Regions from separate parts of the Burkholderia latens genome, predicted to be linked through region 2. Evidence: predicted binding sites of a transcription regulator. Region 2 holds the regulator's gene; the other holds the start of a gene.
The links. Region 2 encodes LexA, which represses DNA repair genes until DNA is damaged. Its sites were predicted from a motif close to ACTGTATNNNNATACAGT; they were not measured.
Positions count from the first base shown of each region.

Region 1: recA (recombinase RecA) is a predicted target of LexA. The motif match lies at 12,046-12,063, and genes of this name have one in related genera.

Region 1 is NZ_CP013435.1:2,757,930-2,773,527, forward strand. Features, by position in the region: gene WK25_RS12795 (DUF2946 family protein) at 1-198, shown strand, start outside; gene WK25_RS12800 (M48 family metalloprotease) at 230-1,930, opposite strand; gene moaC (cyclic pyranopterin monophosphate synthase MoaC) at 2,171-2,659, shown strand; gene WK25_RS12810 (TonB family protein) at 2,818-3,168, opposite strand; gene WK25_RS12815 (PglL family O-oligosaccharyltransferase) at 3,575-5,353, opposite strand; gene WK25_RS12820 (pilin) at 5,519-6,115, opposite strand; gene WK25_RS12825 (TerC family protein) at 6,213-6,917, opposite strand; gene sucD (succinate--CoA ligase subunit alpha) at 7,074-7,955, opposite strand; gene sucC (ADP-forming succinate--CoA ligase subunit beta) at 8,023-9,189, opposite strand; gene WK25_RS12840 (DUF2889 domain-containing protein) at 9,258-9,866, opposite strand; gene recX (recombination regulator RecX) at 10,013-10,900, opposite strand; gene recA (recombinase RecA) at 10,900-11,970, opposite strand; gene WK25_RS12855 (response regulator transcription factor) at 12,158-12,886, shown strand; gene WK25_RS12860 (sensor histidine kinase) at 12,905-14,458, shown strand; gene WK25_RS12865 (MFS transporter) at 14,694-15,598, shown strand, end outside.
Region 2 is NZ_CP013435.1:1,668,059-1,683,656, reverse strand. Features, by position in the region: gene WK25_RS07945 (methyl-accepting chemotaxis protein) at 1-1,662, opposite strand, end outside; gene rbsK (ribokinase) at 1,929-2,858, opposite strand; gene WK25_RS07935 (LacI family DNA-binding transcriptional regulator) at 2,855-3,886, opposite strand; gene WK25_RS07930 (ABC transporter permease) at 3,922-4,941, opposite strand; gene WK25_RS07925 (sugar ABC transporter ATP-binding protein) at 4,938-6,551, opposite strand; gene WK25_RS07920 (sugar ABC transporter substrate-binding protein) at 6,693-7,646, opposite strand; gene WK25_RS07915 (CysB family HTH-type transcriptional regulator) at 8,057-8,983, opposite strand; gene WK25_RS07910 (sulfate/molybdate ABC transporter ATP-binding protein) at 9,075-10,133, opposite strand; gene cysW (sulfate ABC transporter permease subunit CysW) at 10,147-11,094, opposite strand; gene cysT (sulfate ABC transporter permease subunit CysT) at 11,091-11,996, opposite strand; gene WK25_RS07895 (sulfate ABC transporter substrate-binding protein) at 12,135-13,172, opposite strand; gene lexA (transcriptional repressor LexA) at 13,437-14,084, shown strand; gene WK25_RS07885 (hypothetical protein) at 14,111-14,449, shown strand; gene WK25_RS07880 (DUF2939 domain-containing protein) at 14,478-15,194, shown strand; gene WK25_RS07875 (universal stress protein) at 15,300-15,598, opposite strand, start outside.

The DNA.
Region 1 (15,598 bases), 1.1 Mb from region 2:
GACCTCGGCCTGTTCGCCGATCACGCGGACTTCGACGCGACACCGCCGGTGCTGCGCTGGCGCGACGGGCACGCGCTGCCGCTCGGTACCGTCGCGTGTGCCGACGTGCCCGCAACCTTCGGCTTCGTCGCGAGCCCCGCGCGCCGCGCGCATTGCGATCGCGATGCGTCGGCCGACGGCAGCAGCGGCGAATGCTGAACGCACAACTGCCGCCATCGCCTGACGGCCGTCATCCGCGGCCGTTCTTCTCGTCCTCGCGCTCTTCCTTGTAGCGCGCCTCGAATTCCAGCAGCCGGGCGCCGATGATCGACTGGTCGTAGAACGACACGTCCTTCGCGTCACGCGCCTCCTTCAGCTGACGGATCGCCGAAGGCCATGCGCCGTCGAGCGCGAGCTTTTCCGCGAGCGCGCGCCGCCGCGCCAGCACGTCGCCCCGGCCATCGCTGGCCTTCGCGAAGTAGTCCCACCAGTCCGGCTGCTCGGGATCCGCCTTCGCCTGCGTGCGTGCGAGCGCCTGCGCTTCGGCGAAGCGGCGCGCCGCAAGCAGCGCCTGCAGATGCGCGACGATTGCCGCGTGCGACGCCGGCCATCGTTGCTGCGCGAGCGCCGCGAGCCGCACCGCGCTGTCGGTCCGGCCGGCACGGCGGGCGATGTCCGCGGCCAGCACGTCGAGGCTCGGCGAACTCGTGGCCGGCTCGTCGGCGTGCCGCTCGCGTGCGTCGAAAGCCGCGCGTGCCGCCGCGAGCGCTTTGTCCGCCGCGTCGAACTGGCCGAGCAGCATGTTCGCGAGTGCGATTCCGTAGTCGTTCGCGGCAACGTTTGGCGCGGTGCGATCGTCGATCTCGAGCTGCATCCGGCGCGCTTCGGCCGCGATGTCGTTCGGCGCGCGGTTCTGCAGGATGCGCAGCCGCGCGCGCACGAACCCGTATTCGGCAGACTGGCGCGGCTGCCGGTAAGGCGCACGGCGCGCGCGGTCTTCCATGTCGGCGATCCGTTCGCCCGTGAGCGGGTGCGTGCGCGCGTAGGCCGGCACGCCGGCGTCGCCCATCGATGCGCGTTCGAGCCGTTCGAAGAAGCCCGGCATTCCGTACGGGTCGTAACCGGCGCCAGCAAGCAGCTGGAACCCGACGCGATCGGCCTCGCGCTCGGCCGACCGCGAAAAGCGCAGCTGGTTGTCGACCGCGTATGCCTGGCCGCCCATCGCGATCGCGCTGCCCAGATCGCCGCTGCGCGCGAGCACGCCGGCGAGCACGCCGAGCAGCATCGTCGCGAGCGCGGTGTAGCCCGTCTTTTCGTTCGCGCCGATCATCCGCGCGATGTGCCGCTGCAGCACGTGCCCCATCTCGTGGCCGACCACCGATGCAAGTTCCGATTCCGTCTGCGTCGTGACGACCAGCCCGCTGTTGATTCCGATGAAGCCGCCCGGCATCGAGAATGCATTGATCTGCGGATCGCGTACCGGGAACAGATCGAAGTCGGGCGCGTAGCCGCCGATGTAGCGCGCCGCCGCCGCGGCCGCGAGCCGCGCCGCCATCGCGTTCAGATAGTCGCGCACCAGCCAGTCGTCGAGGTAGTCGGGGTCGCGCCGCACCTCGCGCATCACGCGCTCGCCGAGACGGCGCTCTGCCTGCGGCGTGAGCGAACCGCCGGAGCCGTCCCCGAGATCGGGCAGCTCCAGCGCGCGCAGCGGGGCGCGCAGGTTAGCGACCGGTGCGGATGCGCCGTCGGCGCCCGCGCCCGAAAAGCGGCTTTCCGCGCCGCCGTAAGTGCCGAATACGCCGGTCGCGATGCCGGCCGGCACCGTCGAAAGAGGCGGCGAAGCGCCGTCCGCCGGCTCGAGCGGCAGCGCGGACGCACGCTGCGCATAGCCGGTCGGCGGCACCGCGAGCGCCGCCGACAACAGCACGGCAAGCAACTGTTTGACACGCATGGCAGGTTGAAAGCGACGCCGTCCGCGCGCCGGGCGCGTATCGCGGCGTTTGGTCTGAGGATCCCGGTCATTGTACCGGCGCGATCGCGGCTGTTCCGCGCGCCGGATGCGCGATCTGCACGTCCGGCGCCGCGCGGCCCGCTGCTATGATAGGCGCCCGTTGAAACGTTGCGGATGTTTGCGGCCCGGCGCGGGATGCGGCGGATCGCCCGGCCGCGAAACCCGAGATCGGAGCAAGACATGTCAGGACTGACGCATTTCGACGCCGCCGGCCACGCACACATGGTCGACGTCGGCGGCAAGCAGGAAACCCAACGCATCGCGATCGCGCGCGGCACGATCCGGATGCTGCCCGCGACGTTCGCGCTGATCCGCGACGGCAAGGCGAAAAAAGGCGACGTCCTCGGCGTCGCGCGCATTGCCGCCATTCAGGGCGCAAAACGCACCGCCGACCTCATTCCGCTGTGTCACCCGCTCGCGCTGACGCGCGTGGCCGTCGACTTCGAGCTCGACGACGCGCTGCCGGGCGTGCACTGCGTCGCGCAGGTCGAGACGTTCGGACGGACCGGCGTCGAGATGGAAGCGCTGACGGCCGTGCAGGTCGGGCTGCTGACCGTGTACGACATGTGCAAGGCGGTCGATCGCGGGATGGTGATCACCGACGTGAGCGTCAGGGAGAAGCGCGGCGGGAAGTCGGGGGACTGGAAGGCGGAGGATGCGGCGGGCTGAGCGGCCCCAGAGCGTCGCGTGTCGCGGCGCGGATCTGATGCCGCGGCACCAGGCGTCGCCCGCGTAATGAAGCGGTATTGCGATCGCGCCCGGCAGGTGATCACGACAAGCGGCCTGGGCGTCGCGTCACGGCACGAACACGCGCACCGGCCGCGCCGTCATTCCGCGCGCCGCGGTTCGAATACGAACGGTTGCGTGAGCAGGAACGGATTCGCGGTCGCGCCGGTTTGCGCGCACGTCGCATGCGTCATCGCGTCGACGGCCGCGCGATCCGCCGCCGCATTGCGGCTGCTCGTCGTCACGGTTACGTTCTGCGCTTCGCCGGAAGTCGTCATCAGCGCGCGCACGAGTACGGTGACCGGACGCGTGAGCGGTTTCGCGCTCTCCGGATAGACTGCACGCGGAATGTGGCAGGTCAGCCTGCTTTCCTGCGAAGACGACAGCATCGCGCAGCCGGAAAACAGCACGGTGACGGCAGGCAGGATCACGAATGTGGAGCGAAGGACCATGGTCGAATGTCGTTCTTGAGTACTGTTCCCGGCGAGCTGCGGCGGCGGACGTGAGTAGCCGCACCGCATGTGTCGCCCCGCGCCGCGGCCATCGGATCGGCGCTCCGTTACGGCCGCGCGGCCGCCGAGTGCATCGGCCGCGATCCTGCTTCACGAATTCCCGACTCTGCGGGCCGCGTTCGCTTGGGCGCGTGCACCGGCCCGGTATGCGAACGCTTTCGCGCATTGTGCACGCGCCGCGGCTGCCGCGGCGGCGATTTGACAATGATTGACGCGCATCGCGCCAGGTTCCGCGACTACCCGTTCTCGACGGGAAACAATCGCCGCCTGGCCAAGGGTGGCCACCGCTCCCCCGCTTTGCCCGCCCCAACGCGCGCCGGGATTCCCCGCCCGGCGATGCGCGGGATTACTCGGAATCGTCTTCCGAGTCGTCGTCGTCCGCATCGGCCGGGACTTCGCCGTATTTCGCGACGACGGCCGCCTTGAACGACTTCAGCGCCGGCTGCTGGTCGCACAGCTTGTACAGCGACGCGAGCTGCTGCGGCCAGTCCTTCAACTCCTTCGCGAACACGTGCAGCCGCGCGACCGTATCGAGCGCGTCGGCTTCGCGGCCGGCCAGCGCCTGCAGCGCCGCATAGCGGCGCAGCACCGTTTCGCCGGGCAGCAGCGCGATCGCGCGCTCGTGCGCGGCGAGCTTCAGCGGCAGGTTGTCCGGCGAAATGGTCAGCAGTGTCGCCGCGCCGTAGTCGCCCCATGCGCCGAACAGCAACGACGGCGCGTCGCGGTACTGCGCGGCCGGGTCGCTGCCGTAATACAGCACTTCCGCGCGCTGGTAGTCGCGCAGCACCGGCACCGCCGCCAGCACGCCGCCGACTGACAGCACCGCGAACAGCGCGAACGCCGCGCGGCCCGGCAGGATGCGCAGCGGCTTCACGTCGAGCAGGCCGATCACGAACATCGCCGGCAGCAGGAAGAACATGTACTGCTGCGGGTATTCGACGAGCGCATGCATCAGCAGGATGCCGATCAGCGCGAAGCCGAACACGCGCGTGCTCGACTGCGGCGCGCGCACCGCGCGCACAAACCACGCGACGAGCGCGACGACCAGCACGCCGAGGCCGGCGATGCCGGACTTCGCGAGCAAGTCGATGAAGATATCGTGCGAGTTGTTCGCGATCTCGACCCCGCCAAGCGTGCGCGCGAGCGCGAACTGATGCGACGGGAATTCGCCCCAGCCGACGCCGAGCAGCGGATGCTCGCGGAACATCGCGAGCCCGTACTTCCACAACGCGAGGCGCGGCGCGATCTGGCCGGCGTCGCGCATGCGTTCGGCCGCCGACTCGGCGAGCCCGAGATGAAAATGCACGTTGGCCCAGCGCACCGCGACGTTCACCGCGACGAACACCACGGCGAGCACAACGGGCATCAACCATGCGCGGCGATTGCCCGGCGCGCGGCGCGACTCGACCCACGCCATCCAGAAGCCCGCAACCACCATCACCGCGACCTGCAGCCACGGGCCGCGCGACACCGTCAGCGCGAGGCCGGCCGACAGCACGATCGACAGCGCGAGCCATACCCATGCCGCGAGGCGACGCGTCTGCACCAGATACAGTGCGCCCGCGAGCGCGAACGCGATGTAGCTCGCCAGGTGGTTCGCCTGCGCCATGTTGCCGTACGGACGGCGATCGACGGCGATGTTGTACAGGACGACGAACGGCGACACCGCAGACTCGAGATGAAACAGCTGGACGACCTGGCTCGCGACCGCAAATACCCCGCCGATGAGCAGCGCGCCGGCCATCATGCGCGCGGCGGCTTCGGCGAGCCCTTCGCGCGCCAGCGTATAGCCGGCCTGCATCGCAACCAGCGCGGCGGCCAGATAGCCGACCGCCAGCCAGTTCATCGACGGAACCTTCAGCGGCATCAGCGCAACCTGCGCGATCAGCACCGCGGCGAACCCGAGCGGCGCGACGAACGCGGCCGGTGCGGCGAACGGCTGCGTCGGGCGGCCGGTGCGCGCGAGCAGCACGACGGAGAGCCCCAACAGCAAGTACAGCACCAGCGCGGCAAATTCGGAATAGAAGGTCGGGATCGGATACGTGTGATTCGTGATCGCGTACGGCACGATCAGGGCGACAGCCAGCGCAACGAGCGGCAACGAGCGGGAAAAAGTAGAAGGCATGAGCGAACCGGATGTCAGCAACCGGCGCACTATACAAAACTTTCCCCGGTCTGTGCGGCCGCCGTCGTGCCGCCCCGCGATGCCGCAGCACCGGTGCGGCCGGCTCCGACGCGGCCTGAGCCGCCCCGTGCCCACAGCCCGGCACGGCCCTGCACGCCTGCGACGCTACGCGCGGCATTCCGCCGGCGCATACTTCCCGGGCAACGTCGCGGCCTCCGTCGGCAACGGACCGGCTCCAGGCGCCGGCAGCGACGACGCCGTCTTGCCGGAAGCAAAGCATTCCCATGCGATCGCGCCGGCCTGCATCGAGCCCTTCTTGAGCGGTACGCGCGCGGTCGGCGTGTCGGCCTTGTCCGGTGCGGACGGCACCAGGACGAGCGTATTCGCGCCCGCCGCGGCGACGCGCGCGGTGAACGTCACCGTGATCTGGCCCGTGTCACCGTCGATCGCGACCGATTCGACGTTGCGGGTGCCGGCGGGCGGACTGTAGCCGCCATCGAGCGCAGCGCCGCTCGCAGCGTTGTCGGCGACCGCGAGCCGCGCGGACGATGCGAGCGCGAGGCCCTCGCCCACGCGCGACCGCGCGAGGTAGTCCTGGTATGCGGGAATCGCGTACGCGGCGATCACGCCGACGATCGCGAGCACGATCATCAGCTCGATCAGCGTGAAGCCAGCCGGCCGCCAGCGCGGCGCCGGCCGGCGCGCGCGCCGCAGGTCGGCGGCGATGCGGCGGAACAGGGAAACGGAAAAGGCTTCAAACATGACTGGCTCCGGAAACGAAAAACGCCTGCCGAACAAGGCAGGCGTTTCGATCGTAGCCAGCGGGCCGCGAACCCGGCAGTCGGCCGGACGGCCAATGTCACTGCGCGTGCGAGACCGCGCGGCGGCGGCGCAACGCATAGCCGGCCGCGACGACGAACAGCGCGCCGGCGATGCTCGCGCCGTAGACCGCGGCCGGTGTATCGAGCACCGGCCAGCGATCGCCGACCGGGTCGTGCACCATCAGCCCGCCCGCGATCCATCCGATCAGCCCCGCGCCGAGCGCGACGACGATCGGGAACCGGTCGAGCAGCTTCAGCACCAGCGTGCTGCCCCACACGATGATCGGCACGCTCACGACGAGCCCGAAGATCACGAGCGCCAGCCGGTGCGACGGATCCGCCTGCTCGGCCGCGCCGGCGATCGCGATCACGTTGTCGAGGCTCATCACCGCGTCGGCGATCACGATCGTCTTCACGGCATCCCACAGCCGGTCGGCCGGCTTCACGTTGTCATGCGCGTCGGCGTCCGGCGCCATCAGCTTGATGCCGATCCACAGCAGCAACAGGCCGCCGCCGAACTTCAGGAACGGCACGTCGAGCAGCACGACCGCGAACGCGATCAGCGCGACCCGCAACAGGATCGCGCCGGCAGTGCCCCACACGACGCCGCGCAACCGCTGGTTGGCCGGCAGGTTGCGGCACGCGAGCGCGATCACGACCGCGTTGTCGCCGCCGAGCAGGATGTCGATGATGACGATCTGGAACACAGCGCCCCAGTGCAGCGACGTCAGGAATTCAAGCATGAGTGGTATCGGATGGAGGAACGGCGGTCGGGCACGCGGCCCGCTTCGTCGCCGGCCAATGCGTCGCGCATGGCCGGGGCTTACAAATTCATTGCGCGAGCATAACAAAAAACGCCGGCAGAGCCGGCGTTTTTTGCAGGACGAATCCGTTGGAAATTACAGCGCCTTCTTCAGCAGACGGCCCATTTCCGACGGGTTGCGCGTGACGGTGATGCCGCACGCTTCCATGATTTCCAGCTTCGCTTCGGCCGTATCGGCACCGCCCGAGATCAGCGCGCCGGCGTGGCCCATGCGCTTGCCCGGAGGCGCCGTGACGCCAGCGATGAAGCCGACGACCGGCTTCTTCATGTTGTCCTTGATCCACTGGGCGGCGTTGGCTTCGTCCGGACCGCCGATTTCGCCGATCATCACGACAGCATCCGTGTCCGGATCGTCGTTGAACATCTTCATCACGTCGATGTGCTTCAGACCGTTGATCGGGTCGCCGCCGATACCGACTGCCGACGACTGGCCGAGGCCGAGCGCCGTCAGCTGAGCAACCGCTTCGTACGTCAGCGTGCCCGAACGCGACACGACGCCGATGCGGCCCTTGCGGTGGATGTGACCCGGCATGATGCCGATCTTCAGTTCGTCCGGCGTGATCGTGCCCGGGCAGTTCGGCCCGAGCAGCAGCGTCTTGCGGCCTTCGCGACGCATGCGGTCCTTCACTTCGATCATGTCACGGACGGGAATGCCTTCCGTGATGCAGATCGCGAGGTCGAGGTCGGCTTCGACCGCTTCCCAGATCGCAGCCGCTGCACCTGCCGGCGGCACGTAGATGACCGACACGGTCGCGCCGGTTTCGGCCTTCGCTTCCTTGACGCTCGCGTAGATCGGAATGCCTTCGAAATCTTCGCCGGCCTTCTTCGGGTTCACGCCCGCGACGAATGCTTCGCGGCCGTTTGCGTATTCACGGCAGGCACGCGTATGGAACTGACCGGTTTTGCCGGTAATGCCCTGCGTGATGACCTTCGTGTCCTTGTTGATCAGAATCGACATGTATTTTGACCTCTGTTCGATTGGCGTCGCGTGCAAGCCGCGCCGCCATGCGTATTCATTAGCGCGCTTACTTGCCTGCTGCAGCCGCGACGACCTTCTGCGCTGCTTCTTCCATGCTGTCTGCCGAGATGATCGGCAGGCCGGAATCGGCCAGCATCTTCTTGCCGAGGTCCTCGTTCGTGCCCTTCATGCGGACGACGAGCGGCACGTTCAGGTTCACGGCCTTCGAACCGGCGATCACGCCTTCAGCGATCACGTCGCAGCGCATGATGCCGCCGAAGATGTTCACGAGAATCGCCTTCAGGCCCGGGTTCTTCAGCATCAGCTTGAACGCTTCGGTGACCTTCTCGGTCGTCGCACCACCGCCGACGTCCAGGAAGTTCGCCGGCTCGCCGCCGAACAGCTTGATCGTGTCCATCGTCGCCATCGCAAGGCCTGCGCCGTTCACGAGACAGCCGATGTTGCCGTCGAGCGAGATGTATGCGAGGTCGAACTTCGACGCTTCGATTTCAGCCGGATCTTCTTCGTCCAGATCGCGGTACGCGACGATTTCCGGGTGGCGGAACAGCGCGTTCGAGTCGAAGTTGAACTTCGCGTCGAGTGCGACAACCTTGCCGTCGCCGGAGACGTTCAGCGGGTTGATTTCAGCCAGCGATGCGTCGGTTTCCCAGAATGCCTTGTACAGGCCTTGCAGGATCGCGCGCGCTTGCGGAATCGAAGCGGCCGGCACGCCGATCTTCGCGGCGAGCTCGTCTGCCTGGGCGTCGAGCAGGCCCGTCGACGGCTCGACGATGACCTTGTGGATCAGTTCCGGGTGCTTTTCGGCGACTTCTTCGATGTCCATGCCGCCTTCGCTCGAACCCATCAGCACGATCTTTTGCGACACGCGATCGACGACGAGGCTGACATACAGTTCCTGCTTGATGTCGGCGCCTTCTTCGATCATCAGACGGTTGACCTTCTGGCCTTCCGGACCGGTCTGGTGCGTGACGAGCTGCATGCCGAGGATCTGGCTCGCGTATTCGCGCACCTGCTCGATCGACTTCGCCACCTTCACGCCGCCGCCCTTGCCACGGCCACCCGCGTGAATCTGAGCCTTCACGACCCAAACCGGGCCGCCGAGCTCTTCTGCCACCTTGACGGCCTCGTCCACCGAGAACGCCGGCTTGCCGCGCGGTACCGCGACTCCGAATTTCCGCAGGATTTCCTTACCCTGGTACTCGTGAATCTTCATGCGTGATTCCCTTCAGTCTGAGAGTTGGATGAAATGTCGCTTAAGACGCTTCTTCGAATGATTTCCGTTCATTCCTTCGTGCTGCCTTCACCGGGCAGATCCGGCCGGAGCGGGCCATACCACCGCGGGTAGTACTGCCGCACGACCTCGCCGTCGAACCGCAGCGCCCGGCAACGGCCGAGCTGGAAAGGCGGTTCGGCGTGCACGCCGTCATGGTCCGGCCCTTCGCCACCCTCCTCGCGCACATTCCAAACATCACCGGCGAACGCCTGGATCGCCGCGGTCGGCAGCACGGCGCACAGCTCGGTGAGATGGGAACAGCCCGCGACGCCGGCGAGCAGCCGGTTCGCGTTGCGGCGGAAATTGCGGAAGAGATTGAGCCCGATGAGGGCCCGATAGGCAGGAGAGGCGGATTGACAGTGACCGGGATACGGAACCCATTCCGACGACGCTTCGGCGTCGACGACATTGAGGTCACGATCGATAGTCACGCGCAGCCAGAGTTCGTGGATCGGCAGGCCCTGCGGCCGGATGCCCGACGCAAGCGCGACATCGCGCGGCTTGTGGTCGGTCAGGCAGGCTTCGATGTCCCACAAGCCGTCGCCGCGCTCGTAGGCTTCCGCTCGGATTGCGCGTCGATGTCGCAACTGACGGGGCACGGGCTCGGATAGCGGCATGCTGGAGGTTGAGGCCGAAGAGGAAAACCCGTGGATTTTAGCATATTGGGTATTTGCGGCATTCGGCCCCGACGGCGGGTATTCCCGCCTGTCCGGAAACGGTTGCATTGCAGCAAAATCGCGCGCGGCGCGCGTGCCCGGGCCGGTCAGTCGTCGAGCGGAAAATCGTCGCCGACCTTCAGCAACTTCACGATGGTGGCGCTCGAGAAACCGCGCGCGGCAAGAAAGCGCGCCTGCTTCGCGCGCTCGGCCGGCGTTTGCGGCAGCGCACCGAATTTCTTGCGCCAGACAGCCTGCGCGCGCGTGAACTCCGTCTCGCGCAATTGTGCGTTCACTTCGTCGACGAGACTGTCGCCGACCGCATGGCGCTTCAGTTCGCTGACGATCCGCGCGACGCCGACGCGCGATGCGCGGCGATGCACGAGACTTTCGGCAAAGCGTGCGTCGGACAGCCAGCCTTCCTGCTCCAGCGCATCGAGCACCGGTTCGACGGATTCGTCCTCGCCGACGTAAGGCGCGAGCTTGCGCGCGAGCTCCGCGCGGCTGTATTCACGCCGGGACAGATAGCCGAGCGCGCGCCCCTTCAGGGAACGCGGCGGCTTCGACGATTTGCGCCCCGCGGCACCGGACTCGTCGCTGGAAGCGGCGCCGGCAGCGCTGCCTGACGCACGGCGAGTGCGCCGCGGATGCTGGCTGCTGCGCGTATAAACATCTTCGGTGGGGGGCGCGGCCTTATCGTCCACAGCGGCCGCAGCGCCCGTGCGCTCGCCGGGGAAGCTGACGCCGGACACGCGCCGGCGCGACCTGTCGTGCGCATCGAACGATTCGTCGTCGTCGAACGGATCGACCGGTGCAGTGATCTCAAACGAAACGAGGGCATCGTCGGATGCCCTCGTCGCGGTGCGGTGCGCGGCATGACTGTCCGCGCGCCGCCGGTCGGCACCCGAGGATGCGGCTCGTCGGCCCGAGCGATCTGCCGTTTCAGGCGCGTCGCTCGACTCCGATTCGCCAGCCGGACCTCGGCGCCCGACCATCACTCTTCTTCGTCCATCGCCTCGGCTTCGTCGACTACGCCATCGGGCATCGCTGCGACGCCGAGCGACTCGCGAATGCGGTTTTCGATCTCGAGCGCAATTTCCGGATTCTCGCGCAGGAATTCACGCGCGTTGTCCTTGCCCTGACCGATCTTCTCGCCGTTGTAGCTGTACCAGGCGCCGGCCTTGTCGACGATCTTCGCCTGCACGCCGAGGTCGATGATCTCGCCCTGACGCGAAATGCCTTCGCCGTACAGGATGTCGAAGATCGCTTCGCGGAACGGCGGCGACACCTTGTTCTTCACGACCTTCACGCGGGTTTCGTTGCCGATCACCTCGTCGTTCTTCTTGATCGAGCCGATCCGGCGAATATCCAGACGCACCGACGAATAGAACTTGAGCGCGTTGCCGCCCGTCGTGGTTTCCGGGTTGCCGAACATCACGCCGATCTTCATCCGGATCTGGTTGATGAAGATTACGAGGCAGTTCGTGCGCTTGATCGTGCCCGTCAGCTTGCGCAGCGCCTGCGACATCAGGCGAGCCTGCAGGCCCGGCAGCGAGTCGCCCATTTCGCCTTCGATTTCGGCCTTCGGCACGAGCGCGGCGACCGAGTCGATGACGATCATGTCGATCGAACCCGAGCGCACCAGCGCGTCGGTGATTTCGAGCGCCTGCTCGCCGGTGTCCGGCTGCGAGATCAGCAACTCCGGCACGTTCACGCCGAGCTTCGCCGCATATTGCACGTCGAGCGCGTGCTCGGCGTCGATGAATGCCGCGGTGCCGCCCAGCTTCTGCAGCTCTGCAATCACCTGCAGCGTGAGCGTCGTTTTACCGGACGATTCCGGACCGTAGATCTCGACCACCCGGCCGCGCGGCAGGCCGCCGACGCCGAGCGCGATATCGAGGCCCAGCGAGCCCGTGGAGACGACCTGGATGTCTTCCTTCGCTTCGCCGTCGCCCATCCGCATGATCGACCCTTTGCCGAACTGCTTCTCGATCTGCGCGAGTGCGGCCGCCAGCGCCTTGCTCTTCTCGGCGGTCATCCCGGAGCCCTTCTTGCTATCTTCCATGAATCGTCCTTTGCTATGATGAGCAGCGTCTGTTAGAGGCGCGCCCGCTTTCAAGCGCCGCCCACGAATGCAGACACTGTATAAAAAAACAGTGTTTTATGCAAGCCCGCAATGCAGGCTGCGTTGTACACGGATAACTTCGGAGACAACCGCGCCGGCGCGCGCCCGTCGGCCATCGGTCAGCAACATGCGAATTCTCATCGCCGAAGACGACAGCATACTCGCGGACGGCCTCACCCGGTCACTCCGCCAATCGGGCTATGCGGTCGACCACGTGAAGAGCGGCGTCGAGGCCGACACCGCGCTGTCGATGCAGACCTTCGACCTGCTGATCCTCGATCTCGGGCTGCCCAAGATGTCCGGGCTCGACGTGCTCAAGCGCCTGCGCGCACGCAATTCCAATCTTCCCGTGCTGATCCTGACCGCCGCCGACAGCGTCGACGAGCGCGTGAAGGGACTCGACCTCGGCGCGGACGACTACATGGCCAAGCCGTTCGCGCTCAACGAGCTCGAGGCGCGCGTGCGCGCGCTGACGCGGCGCGGCGCAGGCGGCGGCCCCACCGTCGTGCGGCATGGCTCGCTCGCGTTCGACCAGGTCGGCCGCATCGCGTATGCGAACGAGCGCGTGCTCGATCTGTCCGCGCGCGAACTCGGACTGCTCGAAGTGCTGTTGCAGCGCATCGGCCGGCTCGTGTCGAAGGAGCAACTCGTCGACCACCTGTGCGAATGGGGCGAGGAAGTCAGCAACAACGCGATCGAAGTGTACGTACACCGGCTGCGCAAGAAGATCGAGCCGAGCGGCGTGCGGATTTCCACCGTGCGCGGGCTCGGCTACTGCCTGGAAAAAGTCGCACCCGCGGCGCCGGCCGACCCGGCCACGGCCCCGCCCGCGGCAGCCGGCACGCCGCTGCGCTGACCCCGGCCGTTGCCCGCGATGGCCACGCCGGCCCATTCCCGCCATCCGACCGGCGAGCAGCCGTCCGCCGCCGACGTCGCGCGCGACGCGCGTTACGCGAACCCGTTCGCGCCGCCCGACGAAATCGAAGCGCCCGAGGCAACCCGCCCGCGCTCGCTGTTCGGTGAGATCCTCGACTGGATGCTGGCGCCTCTGCTGCTGCTGTGGCCCATGAGCATCGCCGTCACGTATCTGGTCGCGAAGACGATCGCGAACGGCCCGTTCGACCGCGCGCTGGAAACCAACGCGTACGTGCTCGCGCGGCAGATTCATCCCGTCAACGGCGTCGCCGAACTGACGCTGCCGCAGCAGACGCGCGACTTTCTGCGCGCGGACAACGTCGACAGCGTTTATTTCCAGGTGCTCGGCACGCGCGGCGAACTGGTCGCAGGCGAGGCCGACATGCCGCTGCCGCGCGACGAGGATCGCCCACCGCCGGGCGTCGTCGTGTTTCGCGACGATCTGCTGCGCGGCAATGACGTGCGCGTCGCGTATACGACCGTCGAGCTGCCGCAGTCGAACGGTGCGCAGCCCGTGCTCGTGCAGGTCGGCGAGACGCTCGACAAGCGCAACGCGCTCGCGAACGACATCATCAAGGGCGTGATCCTGCCGCAGTTCGTGATCCTGCCGCTCGCGATCCTGCTCGTCTGGTTCGGCTTGTCGCGCGGGCTTGCGCCGCTCAATGCGCTGCAGGCGCACATCCGCGCGCGGCGGCCCGACGACCTGTCGCCCGTCGAGGCGCAGCGCGCGCCGCCCGAGATCGAGCCGCTCGTCACGTCGTTCAACGATTTGCTCGCGCGTCTCGAGCAGAACATGGCGCTGCAGAAGCGCTTCATCGCCGATGCCGCGCACCAGATGAAGACGCCGCTCGCGGGGCTGCGCACGCAGGCCGAGTTCGCGCTGCGCCACCCCGTGCCGCCCGACGTGCAGCGCTCGCTGGAGCAGATCGCGACCAGTTCCGAGCAGGCCGCGCGGCTCGTCACGCAACTGCTCGCGCTCGCACGCGCCGAGAACCGCGCGAGCGGGCTCACGTTCGAGCCGGTCGAGATCGGTTCGCTCGCGCGGCGCACCGTGCGCGACTGGGTGCAGGCCGCGCTCGCGAAACGCATGGACCTCGGTTACGAAGGCCCGGACGACGACGCGCCGCTCGACGTCGACGGCAACCCGGTGATGCTGCGCGAGATGCTCGGCAACCTCGTCGACAATGCGATCCGCTACACGCCCGAAGGCGGCCGCATCACGGTGCGCGTGCGGGCCGAGCCGGCGGCGCGGCGCGTGCATCTCGAAGTCGAGGACACCGGGCCCGGCATCCCGGCTGCCGAGCGAGACCGCGTGGTCGAACGCTTCTACCGGATCCTCGGCCGCGAAGGCGACGGCAGCGGCCTCGGGCTCGCGATCGTGCGCGAGATCGCCGCACAGCACGGCGGCACGCTGACGCTCGACGATCATGTGTACCAGCACGCCCCCCGCCTCGCCGGCACGCTCGTGCGCATCAGCCTGCCGTTATCGGAAGCCGCTGCGGATCGATCGTGATCCACCGGCTACCATCTCGCGGGACCGGACGCGTTGCGAACGCGTCGGAACGCACGCTTTGCCGCCCGTTTGCGGCATGATCGGCGCGTAAAGCGGCCGATTCTTCGCGGGTTAACGCGCAGTCGTTTTGTCCGCGCGAGTCAGTGCGCCGTAAGTTTCCGTGCCAATAATCGTTGACAGGCCCGCCCACCCAAGGCGGCCGCATATCTATTATCAAGGGACTTGGAGACGATTCATGGCAACGTTAGGCGGGCAAATTTCGCACTCGCCGATGACGGGCGAAGAGAAGAAGGTGATCTTCGCGTCGTCGCTCGGCACCGTGTTCGAGTGGTACGACTTTTACCTGGCCGGCTCGCTCGCGGCCTACATCAGCAAGAGCTTCTTCTCCGGGGTCAATCCGACCGCCGCCTTCATCTTCACGCTGCTCGGCTTCGCGGCCGGCTTCGCCGTACGTCCGTTCGGTGCGATCGTATTCGGCCGGCTCGGCGACCTCGTCGGCCGAAAGCACACGTTTCTCGTGACGATCGTCATCATGGGCATCTCGACGTTCGTGGTCGGCTTTCTGCCCGGTTACGCGTCGATCGGCATCGCCGCACCGGTGATCTTCATCGCGATGCGGCTGCTGCAGGGTCTTGCGCTCGGCGGCGAGTACGGCGGCGCGGCGACCTACGTCGCGGAGCACGCACCGGCCAACCGGCGCGGCTTCTACACCGCGTGGATCCAGACGACCGCGACGCTCGGCCTGTTCCTGTCGCTGCTCGTGATCCTCGGCGTGCGCACGTTCGTCGGCGAAGAGGCGTTCGGCAGCTGGGGCTGGCGCGTGCCGTTCGTCGCATCGATCCTGCTGCTCGCAGTGTCGGTGTGGATCCGGATGCAGCTGAACGAATCGCCGGTGTTCCTGCGCATCAAGGCCGAGGGCAAGACGTCGAAGGCACCGCTGACCGAAGCGTTCGGCCAGTGGAAGAACCTGAAGATCGTGATCCTCGCGCTGGTCGGCCTGACCGCCGGCCAGGCCGTCGTGTGGTACACGGGCCAGTTCTACGCGCTGTTCTTCCTCACGCAGACGCTGAAGGTCGATGGTGCGAGCGCGAACATCCTGATCGCGATCGCGCTGCTGATCGGCACACCGTTCTTCCTGTT
Region 2 (15,598 bases):
CGCATCCCGCTCGTCACGTGCGGGCGCCGGTGCCGGCGCGGCAACCGGCGTGACCGCCGCGCGCGGCTTTTGACGCACCGCAACGGCGGCGGTCGCACTAGCCGCCGGCCGCACCGCGTCGTCGTCGATCCGGAACACCGACGCCGCCTCGCGCAGGCGTGCCGCCTGTTCGTCGAGTGATTGCGCGGCGGCGGCCGCTTCCTCGACGAGCGCCGCGTTCTGCTGCGTGACTTCGTCCATCTGCGCGACCGCACGCGCGACCTGGTCGATACCGCCGCTCTGTTCTTCGGAAGCCGCCGCGATCTCGCCCATGATGTCGGTCACGCGCTGTACCGCGCTGATCACGTCGCTCATCGTGCGCCCGGCTTCATCGACCAGCGTCGAACCCGTGCGAATACGCTCCACCGACGCGTCGATCAGCGCCTTGATTTCCTTGGCCGCGCTCGACGAGCGCTGCGCGAGGCTGCGCACCTCGCCCGCGACCACCGCGAAACCGCGCCCTTCCTCGCCGGCACGCGCGGCTTCGACGGCCGCGTTCAGCGCCAGAATGTTGGTCTGGAACGCGATTCCCTCGATGATCGCGATGATGTCCGCGATCTTCGCGGAGCTGTCGTTGATCTCGCCCATCGTGCCGACCACCTGGCCGACCACCGTATTACCCTTGTTTGCAATTTCCGACGCATTCGCGGCCAGCGAGCTTGCCTGCCGCGCATTGTCCGCGTTCTGCTTCACGGTGCCCGTCAGCTGTTCCATGCTCGAGGCCGTTTCCTGCAACGCGGCGGCCTGCTCCTCCGTGCGCGACGACAGGTCGATGTTGCCGGCCGCGATCTGCCGCGCCGCGGTCGCAATCGACTCGCTGCCGCCGCGCACCGTGCGCACCGTATCGACGAGCCCGCGCTGCATCCTCGCGAGACCGTCGAGGAGCTGACCCATTTCGTCGCGGCGCTGCACGACGATCGTGCGGCGCAGGTCGCCGGCGGCAATCGCGTCGAAATGCGCGAGCGCGTCCGCGATCGGGCGGCCGATCGCGCGCGTGAGCGTCAGCCACGACAGTGCCGCCGCGACGAAGCCGGCCACCAGCGCGGCGATCGACGCCGCGCGCAGCGTTTCATGCACCGATTCCGCGTGATCGAAGCCCCTCTGCGCATCGCTGAACTGGAAGTTGCGCAGCGCTTCGCTCGCGTTCGCGAGCTCGTTGTACAACACCTGGAGCTGCTTCGCGCCTTCGCCGATCCGGTCGTGGTCGCCCGCCGTGACGAGGCTGCCGAACGCGTCGCAGCTGCGCTGCAGCGCCTGCCGCTTCGCGGCGACGTCCTGCGCGAGCCGGTCTTCCTCCGGGCCGCGCGGCAACGCGAGGTACTTTTGCCACCACGCATCGGACTGCGTGCGCATCGCGCGGCTGCGCTCCACTGCCGCGGCGGAGTCCGGCGTACCCGCCAGCAGCGCCGCACGGTCGAGCGCCAGACGCTCGCGCGCAGCATACGTGTCCGCAACGGCTACGTTGACCGCGCTCGGCATCTGGTTCGTGAAGATTTCGCGCGTCGAGTCGTTCGCCGTCGTCATCCCGTAAATGCCGAGTATGCCGATCGCCGCCAGCAGCACCGCAAGAAACGCCATCGTCAGACCGATGCGCGCACGTATGGTCAGGTTTCGGATCACCATCATTCTTCCTGTGTTGCGTCGTCAAGGACGGGCGAGGCCCGTTTTCGAAACAGTGTTTCGCTCTGACTCATTTACGACCGTCTGTTGCGCAACTTGATGGTATTGACAGCAATTTTCCCCGCAATTCCTTAGTTCATTACGAATTCTTGAATGATGGGGACGATACAACGCACGCCTGCGCGAACGGAAGGCGGCGCGGGTGCCGGTGTCGGGAAATCGGGAAGAAACGGCCGGCGGCACGCGCCGGCCGTGACGGACGACCGAGCCTATTCGGCCAGTTCCGCGAGCGTGGGAATCGACGGCTGCGCGCCGGCGCGCGTGACCGACAGTGCCGCCGCGCGTTGCGCGAAGCGAATCGCGGGATCGACGTCGTCGCCGGCCGCGATCCGCGCGGCAAAGCCGCCGATGAACGTATCGCCGGCCGCGGTCGTGTCGAGCGCGCGTACGACCGGCGCCGGATAATGGCGCGCCGCGCCGTCGGCGGTGAGCGCGAGCACGCCGCGCGCGGAGAGCGTGATCAGCACGTTGCGCGCGCCGGCCGCCTGCAACGCGCGGGCGGCCGCTTCCGCATCGGCCGGATCGCGCACCGGCAGCCCGGTCAGCGCGGCCGCCTCGACCTCGTTCGGGATCAGGTAATCGACGAGCGGCAGCCAGCCGTCCGGCAGCGGCGCGACCGCCGGCGCCGGATTCAGCACCACCGTGCGGCCGAGCCGCCGGCCCGCCGACAGCGCCGCATGCACCGCATCAGGCGGCGTCTCGAGCTGGCAGATCAGCACGTCGGTCGCGGCCAGCGCGGCCTCGTGCCGCGCGACCGTATCGGGCGTGACTTCGCCGTTGCCGCCGGCGACGATCACGATCGTGTTCTGGCTCGCATCGTCGACGACGATCAGCGCGACGCCGGTCGACGCCGCCGTGCTGGTGGACAGCCCCGCGCAATCGATTCCTTCCGCTTCGAGGCCGGCCCGCAGCGCGGCGCCGTGCGCGTCCGCACCGACGCAGCCGATCATCGCGACCCGGGCGCCAAGACGCGCGGCCGCGACGGCCTGATTGCCGCCCTTGCCGCCTGCCGCCTGCGCATACGCTCGGCCGGCGAGCGTCTCGCCCGGCACCGGCAGACGCGGTGCGCGCACGACGAGATCCATGTTGAGGCTGCCGACCACCGTCACCCGGCCGGCGCCCGTGCGGCGCGCCGTCATGCGCGATCGCCGGACGCGGCCGGCTCGCGGTAGATCGCCGTCGATTCGCGCAGCACGAGGCGCGGCGACACGACGCGACGCCGGCTCGGCGCGGCCGACGAGCCGCCGCCAATCCGCTCGATTAGCGTCTGCGCGGCCATCTCGCCGAGCGCGCGCACCGACTGGCCCACCGTAGACAGCGCCGGATACGTGTAACGGGAGAATTCGATGTCGTCGAAACCGATGATCGAGCACTCGTCCGGCACGCGCAGCCCGCGCTCGGCCGCCGCGCGCAGCGCGCCGACGCCCATCAGGTCGTTGCCCGCGAAAATCGCGCTCGGACGCACCGACTCGAACAGCCGGGCCGCCGCGTGGTAGCCGCCAAGGCACGAGAAGTCGCTTTCCGCGATCGCACCCGGCACGATGTCGATCCCGCGCTCGGCCATTGCGCGGATGAAGCCGTGCACGCGCATCGCGCTGACGGCCGTGTCGGTCGGGCCGGTGATGCAGCCGATCTTCGCATGCCCGAGTTCGAGCAGGTGGCGCGTCGCGAGGTAAGCGCCGCGCTCGTGATCGATCTGCACGAGGTCGGCGGCGAGCCCCTCGATGTTGCGGTCGACGACGACGAGCGGCGCGTGCGCGTCGGCAAGCGTCTGCGCGAGCACGGCGTCCTCGCCGGCCGACGCGACGATCAGCCCGTCGATGCGCTTTTCCTGGAGCACGCGCAGGTAGTTGCGCTGCTTCACGGGATCGTCGTCCGAGTTGCAGAAGAACACGCAATAGCCGTTCGCCGCGCACTGGTCCTCGATACCGCGCGCCAGCTCCGCGAAGTACGGATTCGTGCTGTTCGGCACGACGAGGCCGATGGTCGCCGTCGCGCGCGCCTTCAACGAACGCGCCACCGCCGACGGCACGTAGTTCAGCTCGCGGATCGCGCCTTCGACCTTCGCACGCACATCCGCGGACACCGGCCGCGAATTGTTCACCACGTGCGAGACGGTCGTAAACGACACGCCCGCCATGGCCGCCACATCCTTGATCGTCGCCATTTCCCGTTTCTCTCTGGTCTGCTTTCTGTGTAGTTCTACCGGGCGCGCGCGCGCCGGCTGCGATACGTATCGAGCACGACCGCCACCACGATCACCGCCCCGGTGATGATCCGTTTGGTCGGCTCGTTCGCGCCGATCTGCGCGAGTCCGGCGGCCAGCACCGAGATGATCAACACGCCGAAGAACGTGCTGATCACCGAGCCGCGCCCGCCCATCAGGCTCGTGCCGCCGATCACGACGGCGGCGATCACCTGCAGTTCGAGGCCTGCGCCCGCATTCGGGTCGGCGGCCTCGAGCCGCGAAATCTGGAACAGCGACGCGAGCCCCGCGAGCGCCCCCATCAATGCGAATACGAGGATTTTATACGGCCGCGGGTTAACCCCGGCAAGCCGCACTGCCTCCTCGTTCGTGCCGATCCCGACCAGATAACGGCCGAACACGGTGCGCGTCAGCACGAACTGCGCGGCAATCATCACCACGACCGCGATCAGGAACGCCGGCGAGATGCCCAGCGCGATCGGGTTCGACAGGAAATCGAACGCGTCGCCGATGTAGGCCGTGCGCGAATTCGTCAGCTGATACGCGACACCGCGCGCGGCCTCCAGCACGCCGAGCGACACGATGAACGACGGAATCCGCCAGCCCACCGTGATCGCGCCCGTCAGCGAGCCCGTCGCGGTCGCGACCGCGATCCCGATCAGCGCGGCCGGCAACGGCCCCCATTGCCATTTCAGCGCGGCCACGCTGACCATCGACGCGGCCAGCGCGAGCACCGAACCCACCGACAGGTCGATGCCGGCGATGATCAGCACGAAGGTCATCCCGACCGACATCACGACGAGATCGGGGATCTGGTTCGCGATCGTACTGAACGTATCGTAGGTCAGGAAATGCGAGCTCAGCGCCGAAAACAGCGCGATCATCGCGACGAGCGCGCCGGCGAGCCCGAGGTAGTTCGACACGCCGAGCCGCGTGCCGGACAGCGTGCGCGCACGGCGCCCGGTTACGTCCTGCTGCGCGCCGGCGTCGCTCGGGGATACGGGGGGCTGGGTCATTGCTGGGATCCTGTCGTCGAAGTGCCGGAAGCCGCGCGCGGCGCCGCTCCCGCGTCCGGATGGCGCACGCCTTCAGGCAGCGCTGCGCGGCCGAAGCCGGCGAACGCCGCCGCCAGCAGCGCATCCTGGGTCCAGTTGCCGCGCTCGAACACGGCGGTCATGCGGCCGGCCGACATCACGCCGATCCGGTCGCAAATCAGCATCAGTTCGCGCAGATCGCTCGATACGACGACCAGCGCACGGCCTTCGCGCGCGAGCGCGCCCATCAGCGTGTAGATCTCGAACTTCGCGCCGACGTCGATTCCGCGGGTCGGCTCGTCGAACAGCAGCACGCCCATGTCGCGTGCGAGCCAGCGGCCGATCACGACCTTTTGCTGGTTGCCGCCCGACAGTTCGCCGACGGCCTGCGCGGCGCCGTGGGTACGGATCCGCAACGCGTCGATCTGCTGCTCGGCGAGCGCCGTCTCGCGCGCCGTATCGACGATGCCGCCGCGCGCGAGCCGGTCGAGCTGGCCGAGCGACACGTTCGACGTGACCGATTGCGTCAGCAGCAGCCCCTCACCCTTGCGATCCTCGGTGATCAGCGCGATGCCGTGCCTGACCGCGTCGACCGGCGACTCGATGCGCACCGGCTTCGGCGGATCGCCGACCGCGATGGTTCCCGCATCCGGCGTATCGGCGCCGTAGATCAGGCGCAGCAATTCGGTGCGCCCGGCGCCGATCAGCCCCGAAATGCCGAAGATTTCGCCGGCGCGCACTTCCAGCGACACGTCGCGCACCGCCGTGCCGCGCGTCATCCCGGACACCGCGAGCCGCGGCGCGCCGAGCCGGCGCACGCCGAGATCGATGTGCTCGCCGATCTCGCGCCCGACCATCAGCGTGACGAGCGCGTCGGACGTCGTCGCGGCCATGTCGCCCACATGCACGAGCCGGCCGTCGCGCAGCACCGCGACGCGCTCGGCGACCCGCGCGAGTTCCTCGAGCCGGTGCGAAATATAGACGATCGCGACGCCGCGCGCCTTCAGCCTGTCGATCTGCTCGAACAGCAGTTCGACTTCGCGCGCGGTCAGCATTGCGGTCGGCTCGTCGAGAATCAGCACGCGACAGTCGCCGATCAGATTGCGCGCAATCTCGACCATCTGCTGGTGGCCGATGCCAAGCGCGCCGACCGGCGTGTCGGGATCGACCGAATCGAGCCCGACCTGCGCCATCGCGGCACGCGCGTCGTCCCGCAGCCGCGCACGGTCGATGATGCCGAAGCGGCGCGGCAGACGGTTCAGAAACAGGTTTTCGGCGACGGTCAGCGTCGGCAGCAGGTTCAGTTCCTGCATCACCATGCGCACGCCGAGCGCCTCGGCCTGCGTGCGGCTCGCCGGCGCATAGGCTTCGCCGCCGAGCAGCATCGTGCCCGCCGTCGGATCGACGAGGCCGCCGATGATCTTCGACAGCGTGCTCTTGCCCGCACCGTTCTCGCCGGTCAGCGCGAGCGCTTCGCCGGCCGCGAGCGTCAGCGTGACGTCGGCGAGCACGGGTTCGGCATAGGTCTTGCCGATGCCGGCGACGGACAGTACGGGAACGGCTGAACGGGAGGGTTGGAAGGTCGGTTCCATCGCGATCCTGGTTGCGGCCGCGCGCGGGGCGCGGATATGACGCTCACAAGTGCAAGTGCATGCAGTGGCCGTGATCGCGCTCACCCCGTATAACGGCCGCCGCCCCGGATTCTTGAGGGAGGCGGCCGCAACGGCGCGGCGTTACTTCGTCACGAGGTCCACCGGCGTCTCGACCACACCGGTCATGTCGGCCTGCTTGCGATGCTCGGCGATCGCCTTGAGCGCCGTGTCGATGCCGAATACTGCCTGCTTCGCGGCGTACTGGTCGGCGGTCGCGAGCACGCGGCCGTCCTTGAGCATCGGCTTGATCGCATTGATGTTGTCGTAGCCGACCACGAACACCTTGCCCTGCTTGCCCGCCGCACGCACGGCCGACACGGCGCCGATCGCCATGTTGTCGTTGCCGCACAGCAGTGCGCGCAGGTTCGGGTATTCGTTGAGCATTGCGGACGCGACCGCGTTGCCCTTGTCGATCTCCCATTCGCCTGACTGCACCGACACGACCTTCATCCCGCCTGCCTTCATCGCGTCCTGGAAACCGGCCGTGCGCTGCTGCGCGTTGGTCGTCGTCGACACGCCTTCGATGATGCCGACCTGGTCGCCGGCCTTCAGCCGCTTCGCGAGGTAGTCGCCGATCTTGCGCGCGCCCTTGCGGTTGTCGGGACCGACGAACGGCACATTCAGATTTTTCGACTTCAGCACGTCGGGATCGAGCCGGTTGTCGATGTTCACGACGATGATCCCCGCATCGACGGCCTTCTTCACGACCGGCACGAGCGCTTTCGAATCCGCCGGCGCAAGCACGATAGCGTCGACCTTCGACACGATCATCTGCTCGACGATGCGGATCTGGTTCGCGGTGTCGGTCTCGTCCTTGATGCCGTTGGTGATCAGGTCGAACTGCGCGGCGTTGTGCTTCTGGTACTCCTTCGCGCCATTCTCCATCGTCAGGAAAAACTCGTTGGCGAGCGACTTCATCACGAGCGCGACCTTCGGCTTGGCCGCAGACTGCGCGTGAACGGCCGCCGGTGCGGCAGCGACCGCGACCGCGGCAAGCGCGGCGGTCAGAAAGCGACGGCGAAACAGGACATTCATACACATCTCCTGGCGACTGGCCCGACGGGCCGGATTGTTATTCGACTGTTGTTTTAATGTGAGCAAACGTTTGCGCCACACTACCCGGGCAATGGCCATCGATGCTGCTTGTCGGTACCAAGGAATGGAGCGAGGCAGACGGCCGACTGCCTGGCGCGTGCTGTCGTCGACGCGCCGCCGCCAGCGGGGACGCCAGCGGAGTGACGGCTATGCTGTACCGTTTCTATGCAACGCGCAACCCGTCTGATCAATATTTAAGGGTTTATTCGGAGCGCATTGTCGTTCGCGTCGGTTGCCGCGTGTTACGGCAGACGGATCACCGCTTCGCGCGGCGCGCACCGCCGGGTGCCGCCGCGCAGCGATGCGATGCAGCGAGCGCGCGCATGCCGCGCCCGCCGTGCATCGGCGGATCAGACTGCTTCGCGCAGCATCCCGGCGATTTCCGCTTCGTTCAGGTGCGGCGCGAACATCTCGATCAGCCGGTACGCATACGCGCGCAGGAACGCGCCCTTGCGCAAGCCGACGCGCGTCGTGCTCGCCTCGAACAAGTGCTGCGTGTCGAGCGCGACGAGCCCCGTGTCGCGCTGCGGATCGAACGCCATTGCGGCGACGACGCCGATCCCCATGCCGAGCTCGACGTAAGTCTTGATCACGTCCGCGTCGATCGCGGTCAGCACGACGTCGGGCACCGCGCCGGCCTGCGCGAACGCCTGGTCGATATGCGAGCGGCCGGTGAAGTCCTGGTCGTACGTGATGATCGGATATTCGGCGATTTCGTCGAGCGTGAGGTTCTCGCGGCCGACGAGCGGATGGCCTTTCGGCACGACGACCGTGTGATGCCACGAATAGCACGGAAACGTGACGATGTCCGGATAGCGATCGAGCGCTTCGGTCGAGATGCCGAGATCGGCTTCGCCGTTCAGGATCATCTGCGCGATCTGCTGCGGGCTGCCCTGGCGCAGCGCAAGATGCACCTTCGGGAACACCTCGGTGAACTGCCGGATCACCTTCGGCAGCGCGTAGCGCGCCTGCGTGTGCGTCGTTGCGACGACGAGGTGGCCGCTGTCCTGGTCCGCGAACTGGCGCGCGACGCGGCGCAGGTTCTCCGCGTCGAGCAGCATCCGCTCGATCAGCTGGTGCACGGCCTTGCCCGGCTCCGTGAGCCCGGTGAGCCGCTTGCCGCGCCGGATGAAGATGTCGACGCCCAGTTCATCCTCGAGATCCTTGATCTGTTTCGACACGCCCGACTGCGACGTGTACAGCACGTTCGCGACTTCCGTCAGGTTCATGTTCTGGCGCACGGCCTCTCGCACGAAACGCAATTGCTGAAAATTCATGGGTATGCCTCTTAGGCTGTCGTTGTTCGAATATCGATTCGATGTCGATCCGGAGCGGTATCCGCCCTCTTCTCGTTGCCGGGTTCAGGCGTCAGTGCGCGGGAAACACGCGAACCGCGCGCGGAACGGCCGTCGCGCCGTCGCCCACCTGCAGTTCGAGCGCACGCCACGCGTCGCGATCGAGCTCCGCCTCCAGCGCGCCGCCCGAGCGCGCCTCGAGCTCGATGCGTACCGAGCCGCCGAGCGGGATCACGCGGCGCACGTCGACCGCAATGCCGTCGCGATGGCCGTCGCCGGCCGGCCACAGCTGCAGATCGTGCGGCCGCACGTATGCGTTCGCGGGGCCCGCGAAATCGGCGTCGACCGCGATCGGCGCAGCCGCGCCGTCGGCGACGAAGCCGCGGCCGGCGACCGTGCCCGGCAGCCGGTTCGCCGCGCCGAGAAACTCGTAGACGAACGCGCTTTGCGGATGATCGTAGACGTCCTGCGGGCTGCCGACCTGCTCGACGCGACCGCGGTTCAGCACGACGATGCGGTCGGCCACTTCCAGCGCCTCCTCCTGGTCGTGCGTGACGAAGATCGTCGAGATGTGCAGGTCGTCGTGCAGGCGACGCAGCCAGCCGCGCAGCTCCTTGCGCACCTTCGCGTCGAGCGCGCCGAACGGCTCGTCGAGCAACAGCACTTTCGGCTCGACCGCGAGCGCGCGCGCCAGCGCGATCCGCTGTCGCTGGCCGCCCGACAGCTCGGACGGATAGCGCTGCGCGAGCCAGTCGAGCTGCACCAGCTTCAGCAGCTCGTGCACCTTGTCGCGAATCACGGCTTCCGACGGCCGCTCGCGGCGCGGCTTCACACGCAGCCCGAACGCGACGTTCTCGAACACGGTCATGTGGCGGAACAGCGCGTAATGCTGGAACACGAAGCCGACCTGGCGATCGCGCGCGCCGACCGATGCGACGTCGAGCCCCTGCAGCACGACCTGGCCGGCGTCCGCGTGCTCGAGGCCCGCGATCACGCGCAGCAGCGTGGTCTTGCCGCAGCCGGACGGTCCGAGCAGCGCGACGAGCTCGCCGGGCGGGAAGTCGAGCGACACGTTGTCGAGCGCGGTGAAATCGCCGAAGCGCTTCTGAAGATGACGGACAGTGATACCCATTCTGGTTGCCTCTTTACGATTTCGACGAAATGGCGGCGGCGGGGCCGGCATGAGCGGGAACGTCATCGCGCGCGCCGGCCAGTTCGGCGGCGAGATGGCGCTCGGCGAGCAGCTTCAGCGCGAGCGTGACGAGCGCGAGCAACGCCAGCACCGACGCCACTGCGAACGCGGCCGCGAAGTTGTATTCGTTGTACAGGATCTCGACGTGCAACGGCATCGTGTCGGTGACGCCGCGGATGTGACCGGATACGACCGACACCGCGCCGAACTCGCCCATCGCACGCGCGTTGCACAGGATCACGCCGTACAGCAGCCCCCATCTCACGTTCGGCAGCGTCACGCGCCGGAAGATCTGCCAGCCCGACGCACCGAGCACGCGCGCGGCCTCTTCCTCGTCGGTGCCCTGCGCCTGCATCAGCGGAATCAGCTCCCGCGCGACGAACGGGAACGTGACGAAGATCGTCGCGAGCACGATGCCCGGCACTGCGAAGATGATCTGCACGTCGTGATCCTGCAGCCACGGGCCGAGCCAGCCCTGCGCGCCGAACAGCAGCACGTAGACGAGCCCCGAGATCACTGGCGACACCGAGAACGGCAGATCGATCAGCGTCGTCAGGAGCGCCTTGCCGCGGAACTCGAACTTCGCGATCGCCCACGATGCACACACGCCGAACACGAGATTCAGCGGCACCGCGATCGCGGCGACGGTCAGCGTCAGCTTGATCGCCGACCACGCGTCGGGATCGGCGAGCGATTCGAGATAGAAGCCGACGCCCTTGCGCAGCGCCTCGAAGAACACCGCGGCGAGCGGCACCACGAGAAAGAACGCGAGGAACGCCAGCGCGATGCCGATCAGCAGCCAGCGCACCGCACGCGGCTCGCTGACGGGATCGAGCTGTTTGGCGGCGCGCGCACGCGCGGCGGACGGATTGTTCAGCACGACAGTGGACTCCCGGCTCATCGCTGGCCTCCGGCGGCGGCCGCCGTACCGGCCGCGGTGGCGGTTGCGGGCGCGGGGCCGCTCGCGCCCTTGCTCGTGCGGCGCTGCAGATACCACTGCAGCGTGTTGATCAGCAGCAGCATCAGGAACGACACGACCAGCATCACGACGGCCAGCGCGGTCGCGCCTGCGTAGTCGTACTGCTCGAGCTTCGTGATGATCAGCAGCGACGTGATCTCGGACTTCATCGGCACGTTGCCGGCGATGAAGATCACCGACCCGTATTCGCCGAGCGCACGCGCGAACGCGAGCGCGAAGCCCGTGAGCAGCGCCGGCAGCACCGCGGGCAGCACGACGCGGCGAAACGTCAGCCAGCGCGACGCGCCCAGGCATGCGGCGGCCTCTTCCTGCTCGCGCTCGAAATCCTCGAGCACCGGCTGCACCGTGCGCACGACGAACGGCAGCCCGATGAAGGTCAGCGCGACCAGGACGCCGACCGGCGTAAACGCGATCTTGATGCCGAACGGCGCGAGATACTGGCCGACCCAGCCGTTCGTCGCATAGACGGCTGCGAGCGAGATGCCGGCGACCGACGTCGGCAGCGCGAACGGCAGGTCGACGATCGCGTCGACGACGCGCTTGAACGGGAACGTGTAGCGGACCAGCACCCACGCGACGAGAAAGCCGAACACGGCGTTGATCAGTGCGCCGCCGAGTGCGGCCGAAAACGTCAGCCGGTACGACGCGAGCACGCGCGGCGACGTGACGGCGGTCACGAACTGGCCCCACGACAGCGTCGCGGTTTTCAGGAATGTGGCGGCGAGCGGGATCAGCACCACGAGGCTCAAATAAGCCACCGTGATGCCGAGCGTCACGCCGAAACCGGGCAGCGCGCTCGGCTTGCGAAAGGTGTACGTCGTCATCGGATGCTCTTGCTGGGGCGATGCTGCTCATGGGCCCGACGCAAACGCCGGCGCGAAGAATGCTCTCTCGCGCCGGCGGCCCGCCGGGGATGCTGCGCGCTGTCGTGGCGCGCCGCTGTCGTTATGGTGTTGCGTGCGTTACTGCGGCTTGTAGATCGAATCGAACACGCCGCCGTCCGCGAAATGCGTCTTCTGCGCATTCGTCCAGCCGCCGAACGTGTCGTCGACCGTGTACAGCTTCAGCTTGGGGAACTGCTTCGTCAGTTCCGCCGGCACGTTCTTCGCGCGCGGACGGTAGTAGTTGCGCGCCGCGATCTCCTGGCCTTGCGGGCTGTACAGGAAATTCAGGTACGCCTCGGCCAGCTTGCGCGTGCCCTTCTTGTCGACCACCTTGTCGACCACCGCGACGGGCGGCTCGGCCAGGATGCTCACCGACGGCACGACGATCTCGAACTTGTCGGTGCCGAATTCCTTGATCGACAGGAACGCCTCGTTTTCCCACGCGATCAGCACATCGCCGATTCCGCGCTGCACGAAGCTCGTCGTCGCGCCGCGCGCGCCCGAATCGAGCACGCCGGCGTTCTTGTACAGCTTCGTCACGAATTCCTTCGCGCTCTGCTCGTTGCCGCCCGGCTTGTGCACCGCATACGCCCACGCGGCCAGATAGTTCCAGCGCGCGCCGCCGGAGGTCTTCGGGTTCGGCGTGACAATCGAGATGCCGGGCTTGGTCAGGTCGTCCCAGTCCTTGATCCCCTTCGGATTGCCCTTGCGCACCAGGAATACGATCGTCGACGTGTACGGCGACGCGTTGTCCGGCAGGCGCTTTTGCCAGTCCTTGTTGACGAGGCCCTTGTTGGCGATCGCGTCGATGTCGTACGCGAGCGCCAGCGTGACGACGTCGGCCTGCAGGCCGTCCAGCACCGAGCGCGCCTGTGCGCCCGAGCCGCCGTGCGACTGTTTGAAGTTGACCGTCTCGCCCGTCTTCGCCTTCCACTCCTTGCCGAACGCCTGGTTGAAATCCTGGTACAGCTCGCGCGTCGGGTCGTACGACACGTTCAGGAAGGTCGTATCGGCCTGCGCGTGGGTCGCGACGCCCAGCGCCGCCGCCGCCCCCAGCGCGAGTGTTGCGATCAGGCGGCCCGCTCCGCCCACCAGCCCCGTATTGCGCTTCGCCATCCTTGGTTCTCCAGTGTTGTCGATGTTGCGATGTCGGGCCAGTCTATCGAACGGGTTACATGATTAAAAATAATCGTTCTTCATTTTTTAATACTCAAAAGTGCTAACGCAGACTGGGCGGACGGTTGCGGCAGACGAACCGGCGTCAGGGCGGCACAAAATGACGCCGGAACCGGCGCGATCGCGGCGAACCTCAAGTAACACTTGAAATTCGCGAAGTACTGTATAAAAATACAGCTCACTGTCTATCCATACAGTTCAGCCATGACCAAACTCACCGCCCGTCAGCAGCAAGTGTTCGACTTGATTCGCCGCGCGATCGAGCGCTCCGGTTTTCCACCCACGCGCGCCGAGATCGCCGCCGAGCTCGGCTTCAGTTCGCCGAACGCGGCCGAGGAGCACCTGCGTGCGTTGGCGCGCAAGGGCGTGATCGAGCTCGCGGCCGGCGCGTCGCGCGGCATCCGGCTGCTCGGCGTCGACGACGTCCCGCATCAGTTCACGCTGCCGCACGCCGGCCTGATGCAACTGTCGCTGCCGCTGGTCGGCCGGGTCGCAGCCGGTAGCCCGATCCTCGCGCAGGAGCACATCTCGCAGCATTACGCGTGCGATCCGGCGCTGTTCACGAGCAAGCCCGACTACCTGCTGAAGGTCCGCGGGCTGTCGATGCGCGACGCCGGCATTCTCGATGGCGACCTCCTCGCGGTGCAGAAGCGCACCGAAGCGAAGGATGGCCAGATCATCGTTGCGCGTCTTGGCGACGACGTCACGGTCAAGCGCCTGATGCGCCGCCCCGGCGGCATCGAGCTGATCGCGGAGAACCCGGATTACGAAAACATCTTCGTCAAGGCCGGCAGCGCGGAGTTCGCGCTGGAAGGCATCGCCGTCGGGCTGATCCGCTCGGGCGAACTCTGACAATCGGTCTCGCTGAGGAGAACACCATGGAACGCCTTTCCCGTCTGCTGCCTTTCCGTCAATTCGGCCGCCTGCGTCATCTGCGCGGCCGCACGCCCTGCGCGCCGCTGTCCGCCGCGGCGCCCGTGGTGAGCCAAGAAGTCGCAGTTGAACGGCAGGCGTCGCTGCTGCCGTCAGCGCTTCCCGCCTTCGCGCGCGTCTCGCTGAATGCCGGCCTCAATCACGCGGAACCGGCGCGCCGGGCGCCGGTGCGCGTCTATCACGGCCGGTCGCGCCTGATCATGGTGGGCACGATCGATGCCGTGTGCCGGATGATCGATCGCTGCATCGCCGAGGAACGATCGGCCACGCACGGCGGTCTCTGATAGCGGAACCCGTCCACCCGGAGGCATCGTGACTGGAGCAACGGGCCGCACGTTGCGGCTCAAACCTCTGCTGATCGTCGTGTTGGCCGTCGCCGTATTCGCGGCGATCGGCTACGCGTACGCTTCCCCGTATATCGCACTCGGTCGCCTGAAATCGGCGGTCGACGCGCGCGATGCGCAAGCGGTCAGTGAATACGTCGATTTCCCGTCGCTGCGCATCAGCTTGAAACAGCAAGTCACGGAAGAATTGATGCGCCGGATCGATGCAGTGAAGAAGGACAACCCGTTCGCGGTGATCGGCGCGCTGATCGGGTCTGCATTGATCGGCCCGTTGGTCGATGCGTATGCGACACCGGAAGGCGTAGCGGCGCTGATGAGCGGGATCCCGCCGCGCGGCAATCCCGGCGAAAGGCCGCCCGATTGGTCGGACGCTGCGCCAGACGGCACGCGTGGCAACGCAGCAGCACCACCAGCGGCAGTGCCTGCGGCCCCAGGCACCGCCGCCAGCGTGCCGCAACCCGGCAGTAGCACGATTACGACTGCGCCGGCCCCGCCTGCGGCAGCGCCCGCACCGGCCCGACCCAGCGACGCAGGCCATCCGCAGCAAACGAGTGCGGGCTATCGGAATATCGATGAATTCGTCGTGACCTACCAGCGCAGCGCCGACGGCACGCGCTATGCAGCGATCTTCCACCGCGTCGGGCTGTTTTCCTGGAAGCTGTCCGCGATCGACCTGCACGCGTGAGCGTGCTTCGAGCGGATGAGATGCCGCCAACGCAGCGCGGCGCGAAACCGGCATGAATGGCGGCACACCGCGCCCGGTCACGCGCTCGCGATATCGGGTGCGGTGTTAAGTGCCGCTCGCGATCGCCGCTTCGCGCTCGCGCGCGATCTCGGCCTTTTGCTCTTCCGCCGAAGAACACGCGACGAGAATGCTGCAATTCACGCGATCCAGCAGTTGCGTGTTGCCCGAGCCCATCCACCATCTCGACAAGCCGCTGCGGCACCGGTGGCCGACGACGACGAGATCGGCGTTGATTTCCGTCGCGAGATTCGCAATTTCGTCGATCGGATAGCCGAACGCGAAATGCCCTTCCGCCTGAACGCCGCGCTCGCGCAGCCAGTTCACGCCTTCCTGCAGGATCTCGC